Regions from separate parts of the Pantoea sp. SYBGC1 genome, predicted to be linked through region 3. Evidence: predicted binding sites of a transcription regulator. Region 3 holds the regulator's gene; each other region holds the start of a gene.

Region 1 (3,209 bases), on a different contig from region 3:
GCCAGTAGCGCCCCTGAATCTGTTCATCTTCATTGCTCAGCGTCAGCTGCTGCTCGCTGTCATACTTCAGCTGCAGATACTCCAGAATGGCGCCAGATTCAGCAATAACGCGGTTGCCATCGGTTATTACCGGTGATTTCCCCAGCGGATGCACCTTCTTCAGCTCGTCGGGTGCCAGCATCGTATTTTCCCGCTGATAACGTTTGATCTGATACGGTACCGCCAGCTCTTCCAGCAGCCATAACACACGATGCGAACGGGAGTTTTCCAGATGATGAACGGTGATCATGTACAGCTCCTTGCTGATAAAGGTATCGCACCAGTATAGCGGATTAACGCCCCTGCTCACCCTGCTCACCCTGCTCCGGGTCAAGCAGCACGGCGCCTGATCCCTGCTGCGCCAGCCGGTCGCCGGGGTTGCGTAACGGACAGTCGCGCATCGACAAACAGCCACAGCCAATACATCCATCCAGATCGTTCCGCAGCCGCGTCAGCGTCTCAATGCGTTTATCCAGCTCCTCACGCCAGTGCTGCGTCAGCGCATCCCACTCCTGTGTCGACATCCGTTTATTCGCCGGGACATGCATCAGGCTCTCACCCACCGTCGCCAGCGGAATACCGATACGCTGCGCAATTTTAATGATCGCCACGCGGCGCAGCACGTCACGGCTGTAGCGTCGCTGATTGCCATTATTACGGGTGCTGGAGATCAATCCTTTGGTTTCATAAAAGTGCAGTGCCGAGACCGCTACGCCGCTACGTTTAGCCACTTCCCCTGGCGTCAGCACCGGCTTTGGATAGTTACGCTCTTTTTTTACCATCAGCCTTTACCTCAAGTTAACTTGAGGAACTATACTCGCTCACCATCAAAAGTACGAATTTCTCACCGGGTGATACCCCTTCAGAAGGATGAGGCTATGATGCAACAGGAAATCATTCATTCACTGACTAACTGGATCGATCAGAATCTGGATAAAGCACTGTCGATTGATGATGTGGCAGCAAAATCGGGTTACTCAAAATGGCATCTGCAGCGTATGTTCCGTACCGTCACGAAACAGACGCTGGGTGGCTATATTCGTGAACGACGTCTGACGATGGCGGCAGAAGCGCTGCTGCAGACGCAGCGACCGGTTTTTGATATCGCTATGCAGTATGGTTACGATTCGCAGCAAACCTTTTCGCGCGTGTTCCGCCGGCAGTTTTCGCAGACGCCTACGGCGTATCGTCACGCCATGCGTCGTCAGGCGATTGCGCAACGGCCTCGCCTGCTTAGCTTTGACTGCGGCGATAATATGAACAGCTTCGCCCAGCGCACCACCGGTGAATGCTGCCCTGTCCGGTAATCAGCGCGCCTGCTTCAGGCGCTCTCTTCCAACTTTAGCCGCGCGTCCCAGCCCGCCTTCGCGGGTACAAAATTTGTTCAAAATTTCAAATCCGCTGATATAATGTGATCCAAATCACACTTAATCCGACGTGAGAGCGTTTCCTGACGCGCTCTTTGCCGTCAGTGATGTCCGGTTAATGTCAGGGATATTACTGATTTGAAGAGGTTTCGCGTCAATGGCTACGTTAACAACCAGTTTACTGGTAATGCGCTGGGGTATTCTGAGCGCTGTTCTGATGTTTCTCGCCAGCTCGATGAAAATAAAACTGCGGCAAAAGAGCCATCCGGTTATGGCGCTGCTGTGCGGTGGTCTTGGCGTGGGGATGTCCTGCTGGTTTGTGACCGGACTACTGGGTATTACGCTGAGCATGGAGAACGTGCACAACTTTATGCAGATTAGCAAACAGGCTTTTATCGATGTGATGAGTCAGGCGCCGACTGAGTGGCCAATACCCTGAACAGTATGCATAAAAAACCCCGCGCTGCGGGGTTCTTTATATTGCTGTGCGATCAAATTTTCTTCAACACGGCGGGAATACCGACTTCCGCAACCGAAACGCCCGGTCTCTTCGTACCGCGACGATCCTGAATCCACATATCACCCATCATCTGGTCCAGTCCGCGGTCCAGACCGGTTACCAGCCCGGCACCCGGCGTGAAGGTCAGCTCACCAAAGTAGATCTCTTCACCGTGGATATACCAGTCAACGCGGACATAGTCGAAATCGCTGGCCAGCGTCTTACTCAGCGCCAGCGCCTTCTGCAGCTGCGGCAGAATAGGCTCAACATCCAGACCGGTATCGCGGATCTTGTGATACGCCTCGTTCAGATTGTTGACGTAAAAATTCATCGACAACAGCGGGTTGCAGCGATTGTAGATCACCTGCAGCACATATTCAAAACTGCCATCGCGCTTGTTGAACATGTGAAATTTGTAGTCAATCGGCGCACTTTTGCCATCGCCAATGTACTGCTCTACCAGAATCCGCGGCTTGATGTAGCGATAGTGGATCTCACGCGCTTCATTCGCAAAGTCCGTTTTCAGCCAGCGATGACAGTCGCTGATGATCTGCTGCTTCTTCAGCGCATCCGGCTCTTCCAGCAGGATCTCAACCATGTTGGAACCATGGTTAGGCTTGATCACAGTGTTCTTCCACTGCGACAGCGTGTGGAGCGAATGCGGATCGCTGGTCTCGTAAACCAGCGGGATCAGATACTCACTGCCTACCTTCTCAGCTATGTATTCGCGTACTGAATACTTGTCCGACAGGCGACCATAGATTTGATAGTCGCCATACACAAATTTGCGATACAGCACCTTCTCGTTAAACACCTTTGGCTCGCGCAGATTAGGCAGCTTACGGAATTTACGGAAGTAGTAGATGCGATCCTGCGTAGCCCAGGGCATCTTCTTGATAAAATACTGAACGCTTCTTCTGAGTTCTTCTTTCAACCTGAGCATATCTGACCTCATTTGTAGGTTTTGTAGTTGAGTGAGGAAACCTGAATTTTTTGAATGACGCCGTTTTTAAAGAAGTAATTCATTACGGTAAGGGAGAGCAGCTCAGTGATGAAGACGCTCCAGGCGGCACCCATAATGCCGTAGCCCTGGATCAGCCACCAAGAGAGCGGCAGGCTGATAACCATCAGGCAGAGGATCTTCTTCAGCAGATAGTTAAACCCGCCCTCTTTGACCATGTAGCGGTAAGCTACGGTCCCCATTGCCGAAAAGCAGGTTGCTAACGACAGTAACGTAACGAGACTTCCCGATTGTGTGTACTCGTGACCATATAACGCGATGATGATCTTCTCGCCAAACATGG
Region 2 (3,209 bases), on a different contig from region 3:
GCTGTTTTCACGCCTGTCAGCGCGTCAGGAAGGCGCGTTTGTCCCTTTTGTTACGCTGGGCGATCCCTCTCCGGAGCTCTCACTGCAGATTATCGATACGCTGGTTGAAGGCGGCGCTGATGCGCTGGAGCTGGGGATCCCTTTCTCCGACCCGCTGGCAGATGGACCCACCATTCAGAGCGCTACGCTGCGGGCTTTTGCGGCTGGCACCACGGTAGCGCAATGCTTTGAAATGCTGCAGGTAGTGCGGCAGAAATACCCCGATCTGCCAATTGGTTTGCTGATGTACGCCAACCTGGTGTTCAGCCGCGGCATCGATACGTTCTATGCGCAGTGTGCCGCCGCGGGCGTCGACTCGGTGCTGGTCGCTGATGTGCCAGTTGAAGAGTCAGCGCCCTTCCGCCAGGCTGCACTGCGCCACAATATCGCGCCGATTTTTATCTGCCCGCCTAATGCCAGCGATGACCTGCTGCGTGAACTGGCTCAGCATGGCCGCGGTTACACGTATCTGCTGTCGCGCGCCGGGGTGACCGGTGCTGAAAACCGCGCCAGTCAGCCGCTTCACCATCTGATTGATAAACTGCGTGAGTTTCAGGCGCCGCCTGCCCTGCAGGGGTTCGGCATCTCCGAGCCTGAGCAGGTACGTGAAGCGATTGCCGCAGGCGCAGCGGGGGCGATCTCCGGTTCCGCCATTGTACGCATTATTGAGAAAAACCAGCGTGACCCGGCAACGCTGCTGCGTGAGCTGAAAGCCTTTGTCAGCGGCCTGAAAGCGGCCACCCGCTAATCGCTGTGGCTCCGTCACCCCGACGGGGCCACACTCTTTTTCCCGCCATCCCCTTCCTTTCTGCCTGAGCGCCAGCTTTTTTCACTTTTTCTCTGCCGGCAGGTTGCCGATTATTCAGGGCCGACCCACACTTAATTGCGCCGTTGCGTTACGGTGTGAATCCATTTATGACAGGGAGATAACCAAATGAAATTGTTCAAGGTCGTTGCGGGAATTTTTATGGCTGCATTTGTGGCACTGACACTGAGCGCCTGTGCGCCAACGCCAACCAAAGAAGGCACCGGCGGTTATATTGATGACACCGTCATCACTACGAAAGTAAAAGCGCAGCTGCTGAATGATGAAGCGCTGAAATCGACAGAAATCAATGTTGAGACGTTTAAAGGTAAGGTTCAGCTGAGCGGATTTGTCAGCTCGCCACAGATGGCTAACCGCGCCGTTTCCGTTACGCGCAGCGTGGCAGGCGTGAAGTCTGTTGTTAATAATATGCAGATCAAGTAATACCAAAAGGGCGGCCGGCAGGTCGCCCTTCTTCTGCCTCAGAAGCGATAGCCTGCACCAAAGAAAAAGACAAACGGATCGATACGCGTATTTATATTCTGCTCTACGCCCTGATGCCTGAACTTCACTTCAGTATCAATATCCATGTACCACAGCGAAGCGTTCAGCATCCAGTCACGGTTAATCTGATAATCGAGCCCCACCTGACCCGCAATGCCCCAGGAGTCTTTAACGCTCAAATCGCTGAGCTGTGCATCTCTGGCGGTCTGATTCAGCTTAGCGTCAAAAAAGGTGGTGTAGTTGATGCCGACGCCCGCATAAGGGCGTACCGCGCTGTTGCTGTCGAGGAAATAGTATTGCGCCATCAGCGTGGGCGGCAGCTGACGCACCGTGGCCAGGTTACCGGTCGGACCAAGGCCGACTTTATGACGAAATGGCGTGGCAGCCAGCAGTTCAATTCCGATATGATCGGTCGCCATCCAGGTGAATGTCAGACCCAGCTGCGTATTATTATCGACGCTGAATTCGCCCATGTTCAGCACATTATCGGATCCCTCAGTCGGACGGACCGTTGCCGTACCGGCGCGCATAAAAAAGTCGCCCGCCTGATGAGCAAGCGCCAGCTGCGGTATCGCCATCGCCATGAACAGTGCGCATTTTGCCAGTTTCATCATCACTCCTTTGCCTGAATTAAAATTTTCGCGGCACAGATGTAACGGTTTTCAGCGCAGATTTCATTAACTGACTGGCAGAATAAATGCTTAGTTAACAATGAATTGACAAAGATCAAATTTGCCAGCGCGAAAAAAGATCAAAAACAGGTTGCTGAAGTTTCATAACGTGATTACTTTGCTGATCCCGAGTGATTTTGGTTCGATGCCTCAGGAGTGGCGGGCGATCAGATGAGCGATATAACCAACCCTTGTATGACCTGTGGCGCCTGCTGCGCCTATTTTCGCGTTTCCTTTTACTGGGCTGAAGCCGATGATGCGGGTGGCGCAGTGCCAGCCGAACTCACCGAGCCGCTAAGCCTGCTGATGCGCAACATGCGCGGTACTAACGATCGCACGCCGCGCTGCGTCGCTCTGCAGGGCGAGCCCGGTAGCTGCGTCTCATGCGGTATCTATGAGCAGCGCCCCTCACCCTGCCGTGAATTTGCGATGTCCGGCGAAAATGGCGTCGTTAACGAGGCCTGCGATCGTGCCCGCGCCCGCCATGGATTACCTGCCCTTTTTCACCCTTCTTTACCTGACATGACAGAAAGTTATGGTATTCCGGGTGCCAGCCTGACCGCTTAGCATGTACAATCGCCGGGTTAATTAACCCGGTTTTTTTCAAGGAGTGTACATGTCTATCACGGCAAGCTCGTTATACCGTGACACAGGAAATTTTCTGCGCCATCAGCTGGTCACTATAGTGCTGATGGCACTGCTGACCTCGTTCATTACCGTGATTATCGGGCATGCCTTAACGCCTGATGATGAGCAGCTGTCGCTGCTGAGTCAGAGTGACAGCAGCGCATCCTCCCTGTTTGAACTGGTACAGAATATGTCTCCGGAGCAGCAGCGTATACTGCTGCGCGCTTCCGCAGCCGGAACCCTGGCGGCGCTGATTGGTAATACGCTGCTGCTCGGCGGCATGCTTTGCCTGATCCCGCTGGTCTCCAGCGGTCAGCGCGTCAGTGCCTTACGTGCTATCGGCACCGCTGCACCGCTGCTGCCTAAGCTGCTGCTGCAGACCTTTTTGATCACGCTGCTGGTGCAGCTTGGCTTTATGGTGCTGATGGTGCCTGGCATCGTGCTCGCTATTTTACTCTCTCTGGCGCCGGTGATGCTGGTCAGTGAAAAAATGGGCGTAATCGGTGCCATGCGCGCCAGCCTGCGTCTGGCGTGGAAAAATATCCGCCTGATTGCACCCGCAA
Region 3 (3,209 bases):
AATATCTGCACACCTATGACGAGGCCGTGCCGTGGAATCAGGTGCCGGGCACCTTTACGCCCTGGCAGCCGCTGCCGGAGAATACCGATGTGCTGTTTTACGAGGGCCTGCACGGCGGAGTAGTTACGCAGCAGCATAACGTGGCGGAGCATGTTGATCTGCTGGTGGGCGTGGTGCCGATCGTCAATCTTGAGTGGATACAGAAACTGGTACGCGATACCAGCGAACGGGGCCATTCGCGCGAAGCGGTGATGGACTCTGTGGTTCGGTCGATGGAAGATTATATCAACTACATCACGCCGCAGTTTTCGCGCACGCATCTTAACTTTCAGCGTGTACCGACGGTTGATACCTCTAACCCGTTTGCGGCGCGCGAGATCCCCTCACTCGATGAGAGTTTTGTTGTGATCCATTTTCGCGGCCTGGAAGGTATCGCTTTCCCCTATCTGCTGGCGATGATTCAGGGATCGTTTATTTCGCATATGAATACGCTGGTGGTACCGGGCGGCAAAATGGGACTGGCGATGGAGCTGATCATGATGCCACTGGTGCAGCGGCTGATTGAAGGAAAACGGATAGAGTAGAGGCCATATCTGCCAGACTATGTGGCATCGGTCGCCATAAATGGCGACCCTGCAGGGTATAGTGCCATGTTTCACAAATGACAGCACCAGCCATCGTAGGGTGCGCATTTATGCGCACCGGCACCGATTACTGCGCGACCACTTCATAACTGTGGGTGATCTCCACCCCTTTGCCAAGCATGATTGCCACTGAGCAATATTTTTCTGCCGACAGATCAACCGCCCGTGCCACCGCTTTCTCGCTCAGCGCTTTGCCGCTGACGATAAAATGCAGGTTAATCTGTGTAAAAATACGTGGTGCTTCTTCGCGCCGCTCTGAAGTCAGTTTGACCTCACAGTCAGCCACATCATTACGCCCTTTTTGCAGAATCGAAACCACATCGATCGCGCTGCAGCCGCCGGCGGCCATCAGTACCATCTCCATCGGGCTTGGCGCTTTATCGCCTGAATTCCCGTCCATTAATAACTGATGTCCTGATGAGGATTCTCCGAGAAAGGTCAGCCCTTCCACCCATTTCACACGTGCCTGCATTATTCTTTCTCCTGAAGCGGCGTTTTGCGCCAGAGTACGCGTTCATCCGGCAAACAGCAATCGCCCGCCTGCTGAAGCGAGACAACACAAGACAGCCTGCAAAAGCTGTGCTACAAACAGAGCTGAAAATTTCTTCGTCGTGGCTGATGAGGACGGGCAGAATCAAAAGCAGAGCTTACACATCCGCCCGGATAATTTTTATTAACAGGACGCGCTGGACGATTTCATCGCCTGACAGGGAATGAATGCCCCTGTGTTTTGGGCACGATTACAATAGAGGATAATAGCGAATGGTTCTCGGCAAACCGCAAACAGACCCTACACTCGAATGGTTCCTGTCCCATTGCCATATTCACAAATATCCATCCAAAAGCACGCTGATCCATCAGGGTGAAAAAGCAGAAACGCTCTACTACATCGTTAAAGGTTCCGTTGCGGTACTGATTAAAGATGAAGAAGGCAAAGAGATGATCCTCTCCTATCTGAATCAGGGAGATTTCATCGGCGAACTCGGCCTGTTTGAAGAGGGCCAGGAGCGCAGTGCCTGGGTGCGTGCGAAAACAGCCTGTGAAGTTGCTGAAATTTCCTACAAAAAATTTCGTCAGCTGATTCAGGTTAACCCGGATATTTTGATGCGCCTGTCGGCGCAGATGGCACGTCGCCTGCAGGTGACATCAGAAAAGGTGGGTAACCTGGCTTTCCTGGATGTTACCGGCCGCATTGCACAGACGCTGCTTAATCTGGCTAAACAGCCGGATGCCATGACCCACCCCGACGGTATGCAGATTAAAATTACCCGTCAGGAGATTGGTCAGATCGTGGGTTGCTCACGGGAAACCGTTGGTCGCATCCTGAAAATGCTGGAGGATCAGAACCTGATCTCCGCACACGGTAAAACCATCGTCGTTTACGGCACCCGCTAAGCTGTTTCACCCCCCACGGCGTGATGGCACCATCACGCCGTTTCTGTTTGCGATAAGCTGATGTGGCGCCGAATCATCTATCATCCCGAAGTCAATTACGCTCTGCGTCAGACGCTGGTATTGTGCCTGCCTGTCGCGCTGGGATGGCTGTGTGGCGATCTGCAAAAAGGCCTGCTGTTCTCGCTGGTCCCCGCCTGCTGCAATATTGCCGGCCTTGATACGCCGCATAAACGCTTTTTCAAACGCCTGATCGTGGGCGGTACGCTTTTCGCCACCGGCAGTTTTCTGATCCAGTACCTCACCAACGCCGCGGTTCCGCTGCCGCTTATTATGCTGGCGCTGCCGCTGCTGATTGGCGTGACGGGCGAAATCAGTCCGCTGCACGGGCGTCTGCTGCCCGGCACGCTGATTGCAGCGATCTTTACGCTGAGTCTGGTAGGGCGCATGCCGATCTGGGTGCCGCCGCTGCTCTATATCGGCGGCACGTTCTGGTATGGCCTGTTTAACTGGTTCTGGTACTGGCTGTGGAAAGAGCAGCCCATGCGTGAAACGCTGAGCCTGCTCTATCGTGAGCTGGCTGACTACTGCGATGCCAAATATACCCTGCTGACGCAGCTGACCGATCCGGAAAAAGCGCTGCCGCCGCTGCTGGCGCGCCAGCAGAAAGCGGTTGACCTGATCACCACCTGCTATCAGCAGATGCATATGCTTTCTGCCAGCCGCGATAACAGCCATAAGCGGCTGACGCGCGCTTTTCAGGTGGCGCTGGATCTGCAGGAGCATATCGCTGTCAGCCTGCACCAGCCGGAGAAAGTGCAAAAGCTGGTAGAACAGAGTCATGCGGAAGCGGTTATCCGCTGGAATGCAAAAACCATTTCGGCACAGCTCAGGCTGCTGGCCGATGCCATTCTCTATCACCAGCTGCCCGCCCGCTTTCAGATGGAAAAGCCGCTCGGCGCACTGGAAAAAATTGCGCGGCAGCATCCGGATAATCCGGTTGGCCACTTCTGCCTTTATCATTTCAGCCGCATCGCCCGCGTGCTGCGCACCCAGAAACCGCTCTATACGCGCGACCTGATGGCCGATCGCCAGCGGCGCCTGCCGCTGCTGCCCGCCCTGCGCAGCTATCTGTCGTTCAGGTCCGGCGCGCTGCGCAGCGCGGCCCGCTTT
Region 4 (3,209 bases), on a different contig from region 3:
CGCAGCACGCCGGCACCCATGGCGCTGGAACCCATACCGGCGTCGCAGGCAACGATGATTTTACGCACGTGGCTTACGTCTACGCTGTTAGCGTCAGCTACCACCGGCGCGCCTGCAGCCGGCTGACCTTTAGACTGCGCTTTCATGTCACGCATACGCTGGGTCGCCGCTTCAATATCTTCATCTTCTTTCACTTTGCTGGTTTTCAGCAGGATAGAAGAGACAACAAAAGAGACGGCAAAAGCGGCCACGATAGCGGCAACGTTAGCAAAATAGGCGCCTTTTGGCGTCATCGCCAGCACCGCCAGGATAGAACCCGGTGACGCCGGAGAGACCAGGCCGCCATTCAGCAGCGTCAGCGTAAATACGCCGGTCATACCGCCCAGGATCACCGCCAGCAGCAGGCGCGGTGCCATCAGCACATACGGGAAGTAAATCTCATGGATGCCGCCGAGGAAGTGGATAATAGCGGCACCGCCCGCTGACTGTTTGGCACTGCCGCGACCAAAGATCATATAAGCGACCAGCACGCCCATGCCCGGGCCCGGGTTAGCTTCGATCAGGAAGAAGATCGATTTACCCGCTTCGCTCGCCTGCTGAATACCCAGCGGCGAGAAAATGCCGTGGTTGATGGCATTGTTAAGGAACAGGATTTTCGCCGGCTCAACAAAAATAGAGGTCAGCGGCAGCAGGTTGTTCTGCACCATCAGGTTAACCCCGGCGGCGAGAATGTGCGACAGCCCCTGCACCAGCGGCCCAATAGCCAGGAACGCCAGCAGCGCCAGCAGCATACCGATGATGCCGGCGGAGAAGTTATTCACCAGCATCTCGAAACCGCTTTTGATCTTGCCGTCAACGGCCCGGTCAAACGCGCGGATTGCCCAGCCGCCCAGCGGTCCGGCAAGCATCGCGCCGAGGAACATCGGCATATCGGCACCGACAATGACGCCCATTGTCGTAATGGCACCGACCACGCCACCGCGATCGCCGCCGACCAGACGGCCGCCGGTGAAGCCGATCAGCAGCGGCAGCAGATAAGTGATCATCGGACCGACGAGTTTCGCCAGCGTTTCGTTCGGGATCCATCCGGTTGGAATAAACAGCGCGGTGATGATACCCCATGCGATAAACGCACCGATGTTAGGCATCACCATATTACTCAGAAAGCGACCAAAGCTCTGCACTCTGACCTTGACTGATGAGGACATAAACCCACCCCTTATTGAGACGCGCTGCAATAAGAGCGCGCATTTGTTTTTGTTGAGACGTTACGGCGGGGGCCGTGGCATTACTGTATGCAGGCGGACTCTAGCACTTGTTCAGGGGCGTGCGTAGCGTCCGGAATTAGTGTGATCCATATCACGTAAAAGCGGGGTGAACAGGGGGGTGTAATGTGACTCTGGTCACACAAAGCTGGAATAAAAAAGCAGCGGCGCCGAAAAATCCAGCAAAAAAACGGGTTTTATGTGATAAACCTCACTCTTTGGTAGTGCGGGTTTATTGCGGAAGTGTGATTCGTGTCACAAAGAATTTCTGATCATAATTGCGCCAGATCACAGGCGGGCAGATAAAGCGCCAGGCTGCTATAACGTCAAGCGCAGCGAGAACCGGGCAGTAGTAATACTGCCCGTAACCGGCATTACTGCCAGGAGCCCTGTACGGCGTTTTGTGCCTGCGTCAGCGCCTGCGCGTTTGCAGAGAGCTCGCTCATCAGCGCATTGTACCGGGTCGCCTGATCCTGCGTCGGGAACTGTACACCGCCATCATTAAACGTGACGCGCGTTCCCTGCGATTGCAGATAGTCACCGGTCTGCACAGCGCTCTGGCTCAGCGCCTGCAGCTTGGGCAGCAGCGGGATCAGCGTGCCTGCCGGCTGTGTAACCACTTTTGCATAGGCTGCGTCATACGACTTTTTCAGATCGTCGGGCTGTTTAAGTGTCGCCTTGCTGCTGTCAGCCTGCATTTTCGCGCTCTGGATCTGCTGCGTCAGAACGCTGAGATTGCCGCTCACCTGGCGCAGGGTATCGCGGCGGGTCAGATAATCCTGCGGAACGCGAATTGCAGCCAGCTCATCCACGACCGGACGCATACCCTGTTCCGTGGCCTGACTCACCTGCTGAGAAAAGCCATACAGAATGGCATAGTCACTGGCGTAGTTACCGAAGGTCTGCTTCTGGTTTTCACTCAGTGCTGGCAGATGTTCACCGCTGCGCATCACGGTATTTTGCAGAAAATCGTTAAACGCCTTACGCTGATCGCCCTCTTTGTCACCGCAGGCGGTGAGTTGCAATACGATCAGCGCGCTGGCGAACAGCATGCCGGTGCGCATCCAGATGCGGGAAGTTCCTGACGCCATGTTTCAACTCCTGTCGTGACAAAATGGCAATGTGTGAATCGCTGAGAATGGTCCTAAAGAATAGTGCAATGGCCTGGCCTGCACAATGACCGAAGGCGTGCAGTGTGATGCTCTCTGGTCAGCGCGCCCGCACGGCACAGCAATCGTCAGCTGTGTGGCAGACCGCTGCCACATTTCAGTTCCTGACCAGCGTGCAATGTGAAGGAGTGCACGCAGTAAGGCTGGCATGATTCATCATCTTTCCTTAGATATGCACCAGACGGGTGCGTTTCTGCTCTATTATTGAACATTTTGCAGACAAAAATGCGGCAGCGGCGGTGCGAAACGCCTGCAGGGAGCGAAATGCAAATCTGGCGCTATTTTTGCTTTATTCAGGTCAGGGATCAGAGTGTGACAGACAGCAACTTTTTACCTGACAGGCACTTAAGAGTTACTGCAGGTTTTAGCCATAAGCAAGATGAAAAAATAATCAAAAAACAGACGGCAATTCCTGAATTCTGACCCATACTAAGAAACCCGGCAATTGTTGCATTGCGCTGACACATTCGCAGTGTCCAGCAGGCTGTGTCCCGTAACGGTTTTATAACTCTAACGTCCAAACCGCTGCGGGATGCAGCCTGATAAAGCCTGGTTTCAGCATCATTTGATGCTTACCTCTCTACTTTCACGTGCTTCATAGTGAGTTTTAAGGAGTTCTCTATGGAATTAAAAGATCCAATGGTTGAATTACTCAGCAGTCTTGAGCAAATTGTTTTGACACGTGATGCTAAGCCTTCCGTATCAGATATTGCACTCAACACGGTGTCAGTTCCCGAGCCACAGCGTTTACGTGAGATGACCGGCATGCAGGTGG

What was found. The regulator CRP, encoded in region 3, controls carbon source genes, mostly activating them, when cyclic AMP is high. The targets are predictions, from matches to a motif close to ATGTGANNNNNNTCACAT.
Region 1: a site for CRP is predicted at 1,449-1,466, ahead of AC2CF9_RS15370 (YjcB family protein). Genes of this name have one in related genera too.
Region 2: a site for CRP is predicted at 2,063-2,080, ahead of ompW (outer membrane protein OmpW). Genes of this name have one in related genera too.
Region 4: a site for CRP is predicted at 1,465-1,482, ahead of AC2CF9_RS12135 (PTS mannitol transporter subunit IICBA). Genes of this name have one in related genera too.

Annotation. Positions count from the first base shown of each region.
Region 1 is NZ_JBXUNM010000010.1:95,320-98,528, reverse strand. Features, by position in the region: gene AC2CF9_RS15385 (glutathione S-transferase family protein) at 1-289, opposite strand, end outside; gene soxR (redox-sensitive transcriptional activator SoxR) at 333-821, opposite strand; gene soxS (superoxide response transcriptional regulator SoxS) at 918-1,346, shown strand; gene AC2CF9_RS15370 (YjcB family protein) at 1,564-1,845, shown strand; gene AC2CF9_RS15365 (ATP-grasp fold amidoligase family protein) at 1,898-2,848, opposite strand; gene AC2CF9_RS15360 (MATE family efflux transporter) at 2,857-3,209, opposite strand, start outside.
Region 2 is NZ_JBXUNM010000001.1:617,640-620,848, forward strand. Features, by position in the region: gene trpA (tryptophan synthase subunit alpha) at 1-787, shown strand, start outside; gene AC2CF9_RS02870 (BON domain-containing protein) at 974-1,288, shown strand; gene ompW (outer membrane protein OmpW) at 1,327-1,959, opposite strand; gene AC2CF9_RS02880 (YkgJ family cysteine cluster protein) at 2,191-2,586, shown strand; gene AC2CF9_RS02885 (YciC family protein) at 2,636-3,209, shown strand, end outside.
Region 3 is NZ_JBXUNM010000009.1:19,523-22,731, forward strand. Features, by position in the region: gene AC2CF9_RS14385 (phosphoribulokinase) at 1-584, shown strand, start outside; gene AC2CF9_RS14390 (OsmC family protein) at 712-1,116, opposite strand; gene crp (cAMP-activated global transcriptional regulator CRP) at 1,407-2,039, shown strand; gene AC2CF9_RS14400 (YccS/YhfK family putative transporter) at 2,100-3,209, shown strand, end outside.
Region 4 is NZ_JBXUNM010000006.1:92,980-96,188, forward strand. Features, by position in the region: gene AC2CF9_RS12135 (PTS mannitol transporter subunit IICBA) at 1-1,208, opposite strand, end outside; gene AC2CF9_RS12140 (DUF3053 domain-containing protein) at 1,640-2,356, opposite strand; gene AC2CF9_RS12145 (HTH-type transcriptional regulator) at 3,056-3,209, shown strand, end outside.